One region of the Streptomyces sp. NPDC048392 genome, then DNA from elsewhere that is predicted to be linked to it. Evidence: riboswitches for the same ligand, from Rfam matches in the RefSeq annotation. Region 1 holds a riboswitch; the other holds the start of a gene.
The links. A riboswitch is a leader RNA that binds a small molecule or an ion and turns the genes downstream of it on or off. The one in region 1 is predicted to bind glycine.
Positions count from the first base shown of each region.

Region 2: it holds a riboswitch for glycine, as region 1 does, so the genes downstream of both, gcvP (aminomethyl-transferring glycine dehydrogenase) here and gcvT (glycine cleavage system aminomethyltransferase GcvT) in region 1, are expected to answer to the same signal.

Region 1 is NZ_JBICYB010000008.1:210,625-217,062, reverse strand. Features, by position in the region: gene glyA (serine hydroxymethyltransferase) at 1-895, opposite strand, end outside; gene gcvH (glycine cleavage system protein GcvH) at 910-1,287, opposite strand; gene gcvT (glycine cleavage system aminomethyltransferase GcvT) at 1,430-2,563, opposite strand; glycine riboswitch at 2,720-2,814, opposite strand; gene ACGFYH_RS14805 (AAA family ATPase) at 2,994-3,662, shown strand; gene ACGFYH_RS14800 (enhanced serine sensitivity protein SseB) at 3,737-4,540, shown strand; gene ACGFYH_RS14795 (enhanced serine sensitivity protein SseB C-terminal domain-containing protein) at 4,729-5,526, shown strand; gene ACGFYH_RS14790 (ABC transporter permease) at 5,844-6,438, shown strand, end outside.
Region 2 is NZ_JBICYB010000013.1:8,576-15,013, reverse strand. Features, by position in the region: gene ACGFYH_RS18870 (ABC transporter ATP-binding protein) at 1-410, shown strand, start outside; gene ACGFYH_RS18865 (molybdopterin-binding protein) at 437-856, shown strand; gene gcvP (aminomethyl-transferring glycine dehydrogenase) at 934-3,819, opposite strand; glycine riboswitch at 3,997-4,092, opposite strand; gene ACGFYH_RS18855 (PRC-barrel domain-containing protein) at 4,230-4,607, shown strand; partial or broken gene ACGFYH_RS18850 (DNA polymerase IV) at 4,523-6,056, opposite strand; gene ACGFYH_RS18845 (MerR family transcriptional regulator) at 6,130-6,438, opposite strand, start outside.

The DNA of each region.
Region 1 (6,438 bases):
GGCGCTCGGCCAGGATGCGGGCACCCTCCAGCGTACGGCCCTGGCGCTCCTTGAAGTCCTCGCTCGCGGCAACCTTGAAGGCGACGGCCTTGGCGGCCACCACGTGCTCCAGCGGGCCACCCTGCTGACCGGGGAAGACGGCGGAGTTGATCTTCTTGGCCAGCTCGGCCGTGGAGAGGATCACACCGCCGCGGGGGCCGCCCAGCGTCTTGTGGGTGGTGGTGGTGACCACGTGGGCGTGCGGCACCGGGTTCGGGTGCAGGCCCGCCGCGACCAGACCGGCGAAGTGCGCCATGTCGACCATCAGGTACGCGCCGACCTCGTCGGCGACCTTGCGGAACGCGGCGAAGTCGAGCTGACGGGGGTAGGCCGACCAGCCGGCCACGATCAGCTTCGGCTTGCTCTCCTTGGCGAGGCGCTCCACCTCGGCCATGTCGACCCGGCCGTCGTCGCCGACGTGGTAGGGGACGACGTTGTACAGCTTGCCGGAGAAGTTGATCTTCATGCCGTGGGTCAGGTGCCCGCCGTGGGCGAGGTTCAGACCCATGATCGTGTCGCCGGGCTTGAGCAGCGCGAACATGGCGGCCGCGTTGGCCTGGGCGCCCGAGTGCGGCTGGACGTTGGCGTGCTCGGCGCCGAAGAGGGCCTTGACCCGGTCGATGGCGATCTGCTCGATCACGTCGACGTGCTCGCAGCCGCCGTAGTAGCGGCGGCCGGGGTAGCCCTCGGCGTACTTGTTGGTGAGGACCGAGCCCTGGGCCTCCATGACCGCGACCGGGGCGAAGTTCTCCGAGGCGATCATCTCGAGGGTGGACTGCTGGCGGTCCAGCTCGGCGTCGACGGCGGCGGCGACGTCGGGGTCGAGCTCGTGCAGGGGGGTGTTCAGAAGCGACATGCGTCCGTGTCTCCTCAGGCGCCGGCGAATGCGGTGTAGTCGTCGGCGGAGAGCAGGTCGGCCGGCTCCTCCGTGACGCGCACCTTGAACAGCCAGCCACCCTCGAAGGGGGCGCTGTTCACCAGCGACGGGTCGTTGACGACGTCCTCGTTGATCTCGGTGACCTCACCGGAGACGGGGGAGTACAGGTCGGAGACCGACTTGGTCGACTCCAGTTCGCCGCAGGTCTCACCCGCGGTCACCGAGTCGCCGACCTCGGGGAGCTGGACGAAGACGACGTCACCGAGCGCGTTGGCCGCGTGCTCCGTGATGCCGACCGTCGAGGCGCCGTCCTCGGCGCCCGACAGCCACTCGTGCTCCTTGCTGTAGCGCAGCTGCTGGGGGTTGCTCATGGCCTGAATTCTCCTGTACGCGAGGAAGTGGCTGGTGAAGGGGGTGAAGGGAGGTGAAGCGCATGACGAAAGGGGCCGCCGGAACCGCCGCTGGTGAGCAGCGAGAGGGCGCGCGGGCCGGCAGGGACCCGCCGCCCAGTGTCTACTTCCGGCGCTTGTAGAACGGCAGCGCCACGACCTCGTACGGCTCGTGGCTGCCCCGGATGTCCACACCGACACCCGCGGTGCCCGGTGCCGCGTGCGCGGGGTCGACGTACGCCATGGCGATCGGCTTGCCCAGCGTCGGGGACGGGGCGCCGGAGGTGACCTCGCCGATCACCTCGCCACCGGCGACGACCGGGTACCCGGCGCGCGGCACCCGGCGGCCCTCGGCGACCAGGCCGACCAGGACGCGGGGCGGGTTCCGCTCCGCCCGGGAAGCGGCCCCGGTCAGCGCGGCGCGCCCGACGAAGTCGCCCTCCTTCTCGAACTTCACCACCCGGCCGAGACCGGCGTCGAACGGCGTCAGCGCGGTCGTCAGCTCGTTCCCGTACAGCGGCATGCCCGCCTCCAGGCGGAGCGTGTCCCGGCAGGACAGGCCGCACGCGACCAGACCGACGCCCTCGCCCGCCCGGGTCAGCGCCTCCCACAGCTCGACGGCGTGCTCCGGCTTCACGAACAGCTCGAAGCCGTCCTCGCCGGTGTAGCCGGTGCGCGCGACGAGCGCCGGGACACCGGCGACGGTGCCGGGCAGGCCGGCGTAGTACTTCAGGCCGTCCAGGTCGGCGTCGGTGAGGCTCTTGAGGATGCCGGGGGACTCGGGACCCTGCACGGCCAGCAGCGCGTAGGCGTCGCGGTCGTCGCGCACCTCGGCGTCGAAGCCGGCCGCCCGCTCGGTGAGCGCGTCGAGCACCACCTGGGCGTTGGAGGCGTTGGCGACCACCATGTAGTGAGCGGACGCGGCCTCGGCGTCGCCCAGCCGGTAGACGATCAGATCGTCCAGGATGCCGCCGTCCTCCCGGCAGATCATGGTGTAGCGGGCCCGGCCCGGCCGCACGCTGCCGATGTTGCCGACCAGCGCGTAGTTCAGCAGCTCGGCGGCCTGCGGCCCGGTGACGGTGATCTCACCCATGTGCGAGAGGTCGAAAAGACCCGCCCGGGTGCGCACCGCGACGTGCTCCTCGCGCTCGGAGCCGTAGCGCAGGGGCATGTCCCAGCCGGCGAAGTCGGTCATCGTCGCGCCGAGCGCGCGATGCGTGGCATCGAGCGCGGTACGGCGGAGTTCGGTACTGCTCATCGGTCGGTCGTCTCCCAGGACAGGACGTGGCGAGGTCGATCCTCCCCATCTGTCATCGGAACCTGAGAGGTTCGCCGCGGCCACCGGAGTACGGCGATCAGCGGCTTGCACCTTGGGTGGGACCGCCGTCGGGGGCGGTCCGCTTTTCAGATGTGCCTCGCCCGCGCGGTAACGGGGCCTGAGAGATTCAAGGGAGGGACTTGCTCCTTCGGCGCCCCGGCGACGGCCGGGGACTCTCCCGCGCGGATTCAAACGGCCGGTATGCAGTTGGCGCCGCCATCATTGCACGCCGGGTCGGTCCATGGCAGACCGTGATCTGTAACCGGCTTGTGGCAGTAAGCGAACGAAAACGCGAGACCCGCGCATTACCTTTTCTTTACACTCGACGGGGATGGGAACTCGTGAACCGCCCCAGGGGAGGACGATCACGGTGAACAGGACCACGGCGTACGCCACCACCTCGGGACTCGCGCTGCCCGGGCAGCCCGCCGCTCCGGCCCCGGAGGCGTGCGCCGAACTGCCCGCGCCCGTCGTCCGCGACCTCCGGGACCGCGACGGCCGCAGCCCGCACGCCCTCCTCTTCGGCCCCCGGGACCTGGTGGTGATCACCGGCCTGCCCGGCAGCGGGAAGTCCACGCTGATGGAGCGCACCGTGCGCGGCCGGCGCATCGACTCCCAGGACACCCGCGACCGCTGGGACCGCCGCATGCCGCGCTTCCTGCCGTACGGGCTCTACCGCCCGCTGGTCCGCCTCGACCACTACGCCGGACTGCGCCGCGCGCTGCGCTCCGGGGAGGGGGTCGTCGTCCACGACTGCGGCACCCAGGCCTGGGTGCGAGGCTGGCTGGCCCGCGAGGCCCGCCGCCGGGACGGCACCCTGCACCTGCTGCTGCTCGACGTCGCCGCCGACGAGGCCCTGGCCGGCCAGCGCGAGCGGGGCCGGGGCGTCTCGCGGTACGCGTTCCTGCGGCACCGCTCGGCCAACTCCCGCCTGCTGCGCGCGGTGACCGAAGGGACCCTGCCCGCCGGCTGCGCCTCGGCGGTCGTCCTGGACCGGGCGGCGGCCGACGCCCTCCACCGGATCGCCTTCACCGGGTGACACCCCGTAGGCCGCTGGGCCGAACGGGTTAGCCTTTCGGCCACGGACAGCGGTACCAGGCAGGCGGTAGGCAGATGGACTTCCCAGGGGACCTCCCGGCGGACTTCTCCGCCGGTTTCCCGGCACAGACGCACCCCCACCCGCACGGCGGGTGGCCCGGCAACGAGCTGGAGGAGGTGCTGTCCGCCGCCCTCGGCGTGCCCGGCGCCGGCGGCCGGATCGTGGAGGTCCTCGGCCGCAGCTTCGTCTGGGTCCCGCTGCCCAACGGCGGCGGCCCGCACAGCGGCCCCCTGGACCTCCCCTCGCTGGAGATCGACGGCCAGGCGTACGTGCCGGTGTTCAGCTCCGAGGAGCAGCTCCGCCGGGTCGCCGGGGCGCGGATGGCGTACACCGTCGCCCCCGCCGCCGAGTTCGCCCGCGGCCTGCCCCCGCAGGTCGGCATCGCCGTGAACCCGGAGGGCGTGGTGGGCGTCCCGCTGCCGCCGCCGGCCGTGGCCGAGCTGTGCCGGGCCGGGCAGACTCCGCTGGACGGGCCCGCGTCCGGCGGCCGGGTCCGCCTCTTCGAGCCGGACTGGCAGGACGACCCGGTGGACTTCCTGGCGGCGGCCTCCGCCGAGTTCGCCGCCACCGGCGTCGTGCGCAGCGCGCGCCGCTGCCTGGCCGCCATCGAGACCGCCGACCCGGTCCTGTTCGTCGGCGTCGAACTCTCCCACTGGGAGGGCGACGCCCGCGCCCTCCCCCTGGACGCCCTGGGCCGTGCCCTGGCCGCGTCCCCCCTGAAGTGGCAGGTCAACCTGGTCCTCCTGGAGGCGGCCCAGGACCCGGTCTGCGACTGGATGCGCGAGCAGGTCCGCCCGTTCTACGCCCGGGACTTGTGAACGCAGGTCGACGGAGCGCCCTTCAGGGGTTGCGAGGCCGCGGCGTGTGGGCTGCGCCGCGTGGCAGCGACGAGCCAAGGCGGGCGCCGCGGCCGCGGGACGGCAGTCCCCCGAGCTGATAGGCGCCCCCCGCCCCGCGGAGCCTTAAGCTGGTTCCACGACCGGGACTTCTCGAAGGGGCGATACGCGTGAGCGCCAGCGGCACCACGACCGGGCAGGTCGAGCACATGCTGCGCCAGGTGACGCCCGGGCGCTACGACGCCTACGAGGCCCTGCTGCGCGCACTCGCCACCCCCACCTCCGGGCAGGTCTGGATGCTGCTGTGGCACGGCCAGGCCGGCTCCCCCGACGCCCAGTACGGGAACATGGAGGTCGACGGCTACGGTTACGCCCCCTGCGTCACCTCCGCCCAGGAGCTGTCGGCCAGCGGCTGGAACCGCTCGTACGAGGTGGTCGACGGCCTGGAGGCCGCCCGCGCCCTCTATCCGGACCACTACGGCCTCTGGCTCAACCCGCACGCGCCCGGCGGCGGCGTCGGCATCCCCTGGCTGGACCTGCGCCGCATCGCCTCCGGCCTGGACCGGCAGCCCGCCGGACCCCTGCGCCTGTCCGAACCGGCCATCGAGGTCCCGCAGTTCTACGCCCTGCTCGCGCAGAACGCCCACCGCACCCCGGCGGTCCGCGCGCTGCGCCGCGCCTGGGTGCAGCCGGCGCTGGGGGCGCCGTATCTCGCCATCGGTCTCGACGTGTACGACACCTCCCCGCCGGCCGTGGACGCGGTCCGCGCGATGATGCAGCAGTCCGTCGGCGCGGTACCGGACGGACTGCCGGTGTCGACGGTGGCGATGACCGACGCCCACGATCCGGTCGCCCTGTGGCTGCGCGCCAACGCCCGTCCGTTCTACGACCGCGAGGCCCACGCGGCCGCCCCCGCCCAGGCACCGGCGGGCGGGTACGGATACCCTCCGGCCGGTAGCCGTTACTGACGGCCGCGTCGACTCCCCGGCCGGGCCGACGAAGGCGATCTGCGCGCGTAGATGACGACGCAAAACGCCGCTTTGTCTCCGATGTCCCAACTCGCCCGCGTCCGACCCCCGTTACCCACTGTCCGGATAACGGAACACCTCAAACCGCATCACGGTTGAGCATCCATTCCCCGTCAAGTCTGGCTACAGATCGCCAAAGCATTGAAGACTCCCGAAACAAGGGGTTGATGCTCGCCTCTTTGTACGACGGACTGAATCACGCCGCTACAGCGGCAAGTGCGGGCCGGCTACCGCCGGTTGAGAGGGGTCCCTGCCAGATGACGGCACCATTGCACGAGCCGACCGCGGAAGCGGCCCCGAGTGCGGCAGAGGAAGCGGCGGTCGCCGACGCCGAGGCCAAGTCGGTACAAGGGCGCTCCCTGGGCCGGATCGCCTGGGAGCGCCTGAAGAGGGACAGGCTGGCCCTCGCGGGCGGCATCGTGGTGCTGCTCCTCATCGTGGTCGCCGTGTTCGCGCCCCTGATCACCTCGCTGTACGGGCAGGAGCCCAACGCGTACAACGAGGACATGATCGACCCGCTGTTCGGTACCCCCACGGGTTCCCTGGGCGGCATCAGCGGCGACCACTGGCTCGGCGTGGAGCCGGTCAACGGCCGTGACATCTTCGCCCGCATCGTCCACGGCGCGCGGATCTCGCTGCTCGTCGGTTTCCTGTCCGCGATGGTCGCCGTGGTCATCGGCACCGTCCTCGGTGTCCTGGCCGGCTTCTTCGGCGGCTGGGTCGACTCGCTCGTCAGCCGGATCATGGACGGCCTGCTGGCCTTCCCGCAGCTCCTGTTCATCATCGCGCTGGTCTCCGTGCTGCCGGACTCGATGCTGGGCCTGAGCGGCACGGGGGTGCGGCTGCTCATGA
Region 2 (6,438 bases), on a different contig from region 1:
AGGAGGGCGGGCCCGCCGACATCGCCCGTCGGCCGCGCACGGACTACATCGCCCAGCTGGTCGGCCTGAACCTCTACCGGGGACGCGCCGAGGGCCACACCGTACGGCTCGAAGCCGGTCCCGCCATCACCACCACCGAGGACCTTGCCGGTCCGGTCTTCGTTGCCTTCCCGCCGGGCGCCGTGACGCTGTACGGAGAACGTCCCACCGGTTCCAGCGCCCGCAACCTGTGGCGCTGCGAGGTCGCGGGCCTGGAGACCCACGGCGACCAGATCCGTGTGGACCTCACCGGTGAACTCGCGCTCGCCGCCGACCTCACCACGGTCGCCGCGGCGGAGCTTGGCCTCCACCCGGGGGCGCCGGTGTGGGCGACGGTCAAGGCGACGCAGACGCACGCATACCCGGCATGACTCCACCGCCGGGCTACGGTGCCCCCATGAGCCTGAGCATCCGCAACCAGCTTCCCGGCACCGTCACCACCGTCACCCCGGGTGAGGCCATGGCGACGGTCGGGGTCCGTCTTTCCGGCGGCCAGGACCTCACCGCGGCGATCACCCGGGACGCCGCCGAGGACCTCGCGCTCGACGCCGGCACCGCCGTCCGGGCCCTGGTGAAGTCCACGGAGGTGGCTCTGGCCACGGGGCGCGTCGACGGCCTGTCCATCCGCAACCGGCTGCCGGGTACCGTCACCGCGCTCACCGCCGGCGCCGCGATGGCCTCGGTCGAGGTCGCCGTCGAGGGCGCCGAGCTGACCGCCGCCATCACCAGGCAGGCCGCCGACGACCTGGGCCTGTCCGTCGGCGCTCCCGTCGTCGCGCTGATCAAGTCGACGGAGGTGTCACTCGCCACCGCGTGACACGAGGAGAGGCTCCGTCCGGGCCCTGCGCCCGCACGGAGCCTCTTCGCTGCGGGCCCTGCGCGGCCCTGCGGGACTCAGTCCTCGTACGCGTCCAGCGGCGGGCAGGAGCAGACGAGGTTCCGGTCGCCGTAGGCCTGGTCGATCCGGCGCACCGGCGGCCAGTACTTGTCGGAGGCGGACACACCGGCCGGGAAGACGGCCTCCTCACGCGTGTACGCGTGGTCCCAGTCGCCGCCGAGCGCGCCCGCGGTGTGCGGTGCGCCGCGCAGCGGGTTGTCGTCCGCGGACCAGGCGCCGGAGCCGACCTTCTCGATCTCCGCGCGGACGGCGATCATCGCCTCGCAGAACCGGTCCAGCTCGGCCAGGTCCTCGGACTCGGTCGGCTCGATCATCAGCGTGCCGGCCACCGGGAAGGACATCGTCGGCGCGTGGAAGCCGTAGTCGATGAGCCGCTTGGCGACGTCGTCGACGCTGACGCCGGTCGACTTGGTCAGCGGACGCAGGTCGATGATGCACTCGTGCGCGACCAGCCCGCCCGGGCCGTTGTAGAGCACCGGGAAGTGCGGTTCCAGCCGCTTGGCGATGTAGTTCGCGGACAGCACGGCCACCTGCGTGGCGCGCTTGAGCCCCTCGCCGCCCATCAGCCGCACGTACGACCAGGAGATCGGCAGGATGCCGGCCGAGCCCCAGGGCGCCGCCGAGACCGGGCCGACGCCGCTGTGCGGACCGGCCGCGGGCTGCAGCGGGTGGTTGGGCAGGTACGGCGCGAGGTGCGACCGTACGGCCACGGGGCCGACGCCGGGACCGCCGCCGCCGTGCGGGATGCAGAAGGTCTTGTGCAGGTTCAGGTGGGAGACGTCGCCGCCGAAGTGACCGGGCTTGGCGAGGCCGACCAGGGCGTTGAGGTTGGCGCCGTCCACGTAGACCTGGCCGCCCGCGTCGTGCACCTGTGCGCAGATCTCCGCGACGTGCTCCTCGAAGACACCGTGCGTGGACGGGTAGGTGATCATCAGCACGGCCAGCCGGTCGCGGTGCTGCTCGATCTTGGCGCGCAGGTCCTCGACGTCGATCTCGCCGTCCTCGGCGGTCTTCACGACGACGACCTTCATGCCGGCCATCACGGCGCTGGCGGCGTTGGTGCCGTGCGCGGAGGACGGGATGAGGCAGACGGTGCGCTGCTCGTCGCCGTTGGCCCGGTGGTAGCCGCGTACGGCGAGCAGGCCCGCGAACTCGCCCTGCGACCCGGCGTTGGGCTGGAGCGAGACCTTGTCGTACCCGGTGACCTCGGCGAGCCGCTCCTCCAGTTCGCGGATGAGGGTCAGGTAGCCCTGCGCCTGCTCGGCGGGCGCGAAGGGGTGCAGCGCGCCGAACTCGGGCCAGGTGACCGGCTCCATCTCGGTGGTGGCGTTGAGCTTCATGGTGCAGGAGCCCAGCGGGATCATGCCGCGGTCCAGCGCGTAGTCCCGGTCGGCGAGGCGGCGCAGGTAGCGCAGCATCGCGGTCTCGGAGCGGTATTGGTGGAATACCGGGTGGGTCAGGAAGTCGTCGGTGCGCAGCAGCGCCTCGGGCAGCGTCTCCCCGGTCTCCGCGTCCAGCGAATCGATGTCGCCCGCCACACCGAAGGCGTGCCACACGCCGCCGACCTGGGCGCGCGTGGTGGTCTCGTCGCAGGCGAACGACACGTGGTCGGCGTCGACGAGGCGCAGGTTGACGCCGTTCTCGCGGGCGGCGTGGACGATGTCGGCGGCCCGGCCGGGCACCCGCGCGGTGACGGTGTCGAAGTAGGAGCCGTGGACGATCTCGACACCGTCGGCCGCGAGACCCGCTGCGGTGACCGAGGCGTAGCGGTGGGCGCGCCGGGCGATGGCCCGCAGGCCCTCGGGTCCGTGGTAGACGGCGTACATGCCTGCCATGACGGCGAGCAGCACCTGTGCGGTGCAGATGTTGCTGGTGGCCTTCTCGCGCCGGATGTGCTGCTCACGGGTCTGCAGGGCCAGGCGGTAGGCCTTGTTGCCGTCGACGTCCACGGACACGCCGACCAGGCGGCCGGGCAGGCTGCGCGCGAACTTCTCCCGCACGGCCATGTAGCCGGCGTGCGGTCCGCCGAAGCCCATCGGCACACCGAAACGCTGGGTGGTGCCGACGGCGATGTCCGCGCCCAGTTCGCCGGGCGGGGTGAGCAGCGTGAGGGCGAGCAGGTCGGCGGCGACGGTGACCAGGGCGCCGAGTTCGTGCGCCCGGTCGATCACCGGCTTGATGTCGCGGACGGCGCCGGAGGCACCCGGGTACTGGATCAGGACACCGTTGATCTCCCGCTCGGCGACCTCGGCCGGGATGCCCTCGCTCAGGTCGGCGACGACGACCTCGACACCGGTGGGCTCCGCACGGGTCTGTATCACGGCGACGGTCTGCGGCAGGGCGTCCGCGTCGACCAGGAAGAGGCCCTTCTTGTTCCTGCCCATGCGCCGGGAGAGCGCCATGGCCTCGGCGGCAGCGGTGCCCTCGTCGAGCAGCGAGGCACCGGAGGTGGGCAGGCCGGTCAGCTCGGCGACCATCGTCTGGAAGTTCAGCAGGGCCTCGAGACGGCCCTGGGAGATCTCCGGCTGGTACGGCGTGTACGCCGTGTACCAGGCCGGGTTCTCCATGACGTTGCGCAGGATGACCGGCGGGGTGAAGGTGCCGTAGTAGCCGAGGCCGATCATGGAGTCGAGGACCTGGTTGCGGTCGGCCAGGGAGCGCAGCTCGGCCAGCACCTCGGCCTCGGAGCGCGCGCCCGGCAGTTCGAGCGCGTCGGCGTTCTTGATCACATCCGGTACGGCCGCGGCCGTCAGTTCGTCGAGCGAACCGTAACCGACCTGCGCGAGCATCTTGGCCCGGGCCTCGTGGTCGGGGCCGATGTGGCGCTGCTCGAAGGGCATGGCCTGTTCGAGTGCGGAGAGCGGAGTGCGAGGGGCGGTCATTGCGGAGGCCTCCTGGTCTGACGACCTTCGAGGGGCACCACGGCGCGGGTACCCGGACGGCCTCCCCCTCTGTCATCTCAACCTGAGAGCTTCGCCGGGCGGGCCCGAGGGCGCTCCCGGCTTTCACCGTCGGTGAGAGCGGAAGCCGTCGACACCCGCCCTGCTTTCCAGAGTGACCTCGTCCGTGCGGTACGTGAGCCTGAGAGATTCCGGGGAGGATTTGCTCCTTCGGCGCCTCCGATGGTGTCCGGAGGACTCTCCCGCGCGGGGTCAGCAGCCGTTTGCCAGCGTACCAGCGAGGTCGCCGCACGGACCTCGAGTGGCCGACCGCCCACATGTGCTCTTTTGTAGTACTTACGGATGATTAGGCGGCTGGTGTGCGAGCCCAGTGCGACCAAGTGGAGGGCCCCGTGCGTACTGACATCGATCCGCGGAACCTGATCGGCCGCAAGGCGTTCGACCGCGACGGCACCAGGATCGGCACCGTGGACGAGGTCTACCTCGACGATGCCACCGGCGCCCCGGAGTGGGCGGCCATACGAACCGGTCTCTTCAGCAGGGACGCCTTCGTCCCCCTGGAGCCCAGCGACCTGGTCGACGGCACCCTGCGGGTGCCCTTCGACCGGTCCCTGATCAAGGAGGCGCCCGACTTCGGCGTCGGCCGTCACCTCTCGCCGGAACAGGAACTCCAGCTCTACCACCACTACGGCCTGGACGTGGCGGCCCCTCCCCCGCCCCCCGACCACGACTTCGGCAAGCTGGCCGGCAAGGGCAACGACGACAGCTGACGCACCGCCCGCCCTCTCCGGCACCCTCCGCTAACCGGCCACCGGCCTCGCGGGACCTTCCGGGCCGGTGTCCGCCGCCGTGGCCGCGGACCGGCTCTCACCGGGTCTTCGGATGGGGGGAGCGACCAGCGGCAGGGGATCCGCCGGGGTCAGCTCCGGGTCGTCCACCGGAAAGGTCCGCACCCGGCCCACCTCCGAGTACGGCGTCTCGAACCGCACGGTGACCCGCCCGAGGCCGCTGCCCTGCACCCACCCGTGACCATGCTCCGCGTGCCGCACGTCATGCCCGGACGGCCATCTGCGCTCGGCGGGCGGCAGGCGGTGATCCTCGGCGGGCTCCGTCTCGCTCTCCTCGGCCGGTGCCTCGGCGGCATCCCCCGCCGCCTGCGCGAACAGGTCCTCCTGTGTGTAGTCGGCGAGCCCGCTGACCCCCACCCCGAGCAGCCGCACACCGCCCGTGGTGTCCACCGAGTCCAGCAGTCTGGCGGCTGCCTCCCGCACCACCCCCGGGTCGTCGGTGGGCCCGCGCAGCGTCTCGGAGCGCGTCAGCGTCGAGAAGTCGTATCTGCGCACCTTGAGCGCGATCGTCCGCCCGGACAGTCCGGACGCCCGCAGCCGCCGCACGCACCGGTCCGCCAGCCGCCCCACCTCGACGCCCACCCGCACCCGGTCGTGGATGTCCACGTCGTAGGTGTCCTCGACCGACACCGACTTGGTCTCCCGCTCGGACACCACGGGCCGCTCGTCGCGCGCCAGCGCCATGGCGTGCAGGGCGTGGCCGTGCGCCTTGCCCAGCAGCCGCACCAGCTCGTCCTCGCCCGCCCCGGCGATCTCGCCTACCGTCGTGATCCCCGCCCGCCGCAGATGGTCTCCCGTGGCCGGCCCCACCCCGGGCAGCGTCCGCACGGTCATCGGCTCCAGCATGGCCCGCTCCGTCCCCGGCGGGATGAGCACCAGTCCGTCGGGCTTGGCCTCCTCCGAGGCGATCTTGGCGAGCATCTTGGAGGCGGCCAGCCCCACGGACCCGGTGAGGCCGGTCACGCTACGGATGTCCGTGCGCAGCTTCGCCCCGGCCAGCCGCGCCGATCGCGCGTCCCAGGCCGTCCCACCGGCCTCCAGGTCCACGAAGGCCTCGTCCAGGCTCAGCGGCTCCACCAGCGGCGACAGCTCCCGCAGCAGCCGCATCACCTGCTCGCTGATCGAGCGGTAGAGCTCGAAGCGCGGAACGAGGTAGGCGGCATGGGGCGCGAGCCGACGGGCCTGTCCCATGGGCATCGCGGAGTGCACCCCGAAAACCCGCGCCTCGTACGAGCAGGTGGCGACCACTCCGCGTGGTCCGAGGCCGCCCACCACCACGGCCTTCCCGCGCAGGCTCGGCTTGGACGCCTGCTCCACCGAGGCGAAGAAGGCATCCATGTCGAGATGCAGGATCGTGGGCGCGGTTCTCACATCTCCGATGCTGCCCTACGCCACTGACAATGCCGCCCTCGCCGGTGGGGCGACACCGGCGGCGCGGCGGTGTTCAGACGGCTCTGTTCCGCCGCCGCGCCAGCTCGTCCGCGGGATTGTGCCCGACCAGGGTCTCCCCGGTGTCGATCCGCTCCCCGTGCAGCTGGGACAGGGCGCTCTCCACGTCCCGCCACACCACGCCGACGGCGATCCCGAAGATGCCCTGGCCGCCCTGGAGCAGGGCGTGCACCTCGTCGGGAGAGCCGCACTCGTAGACGGTGGCGCCGTCGCTCATCAACGTCATCCGCTCCAGATCCCGAAAGCCGCGCTCCCCCAGGTGCTGGACGGCGGTGCGGATGTTCTGCAGGGACACACCGGTGTC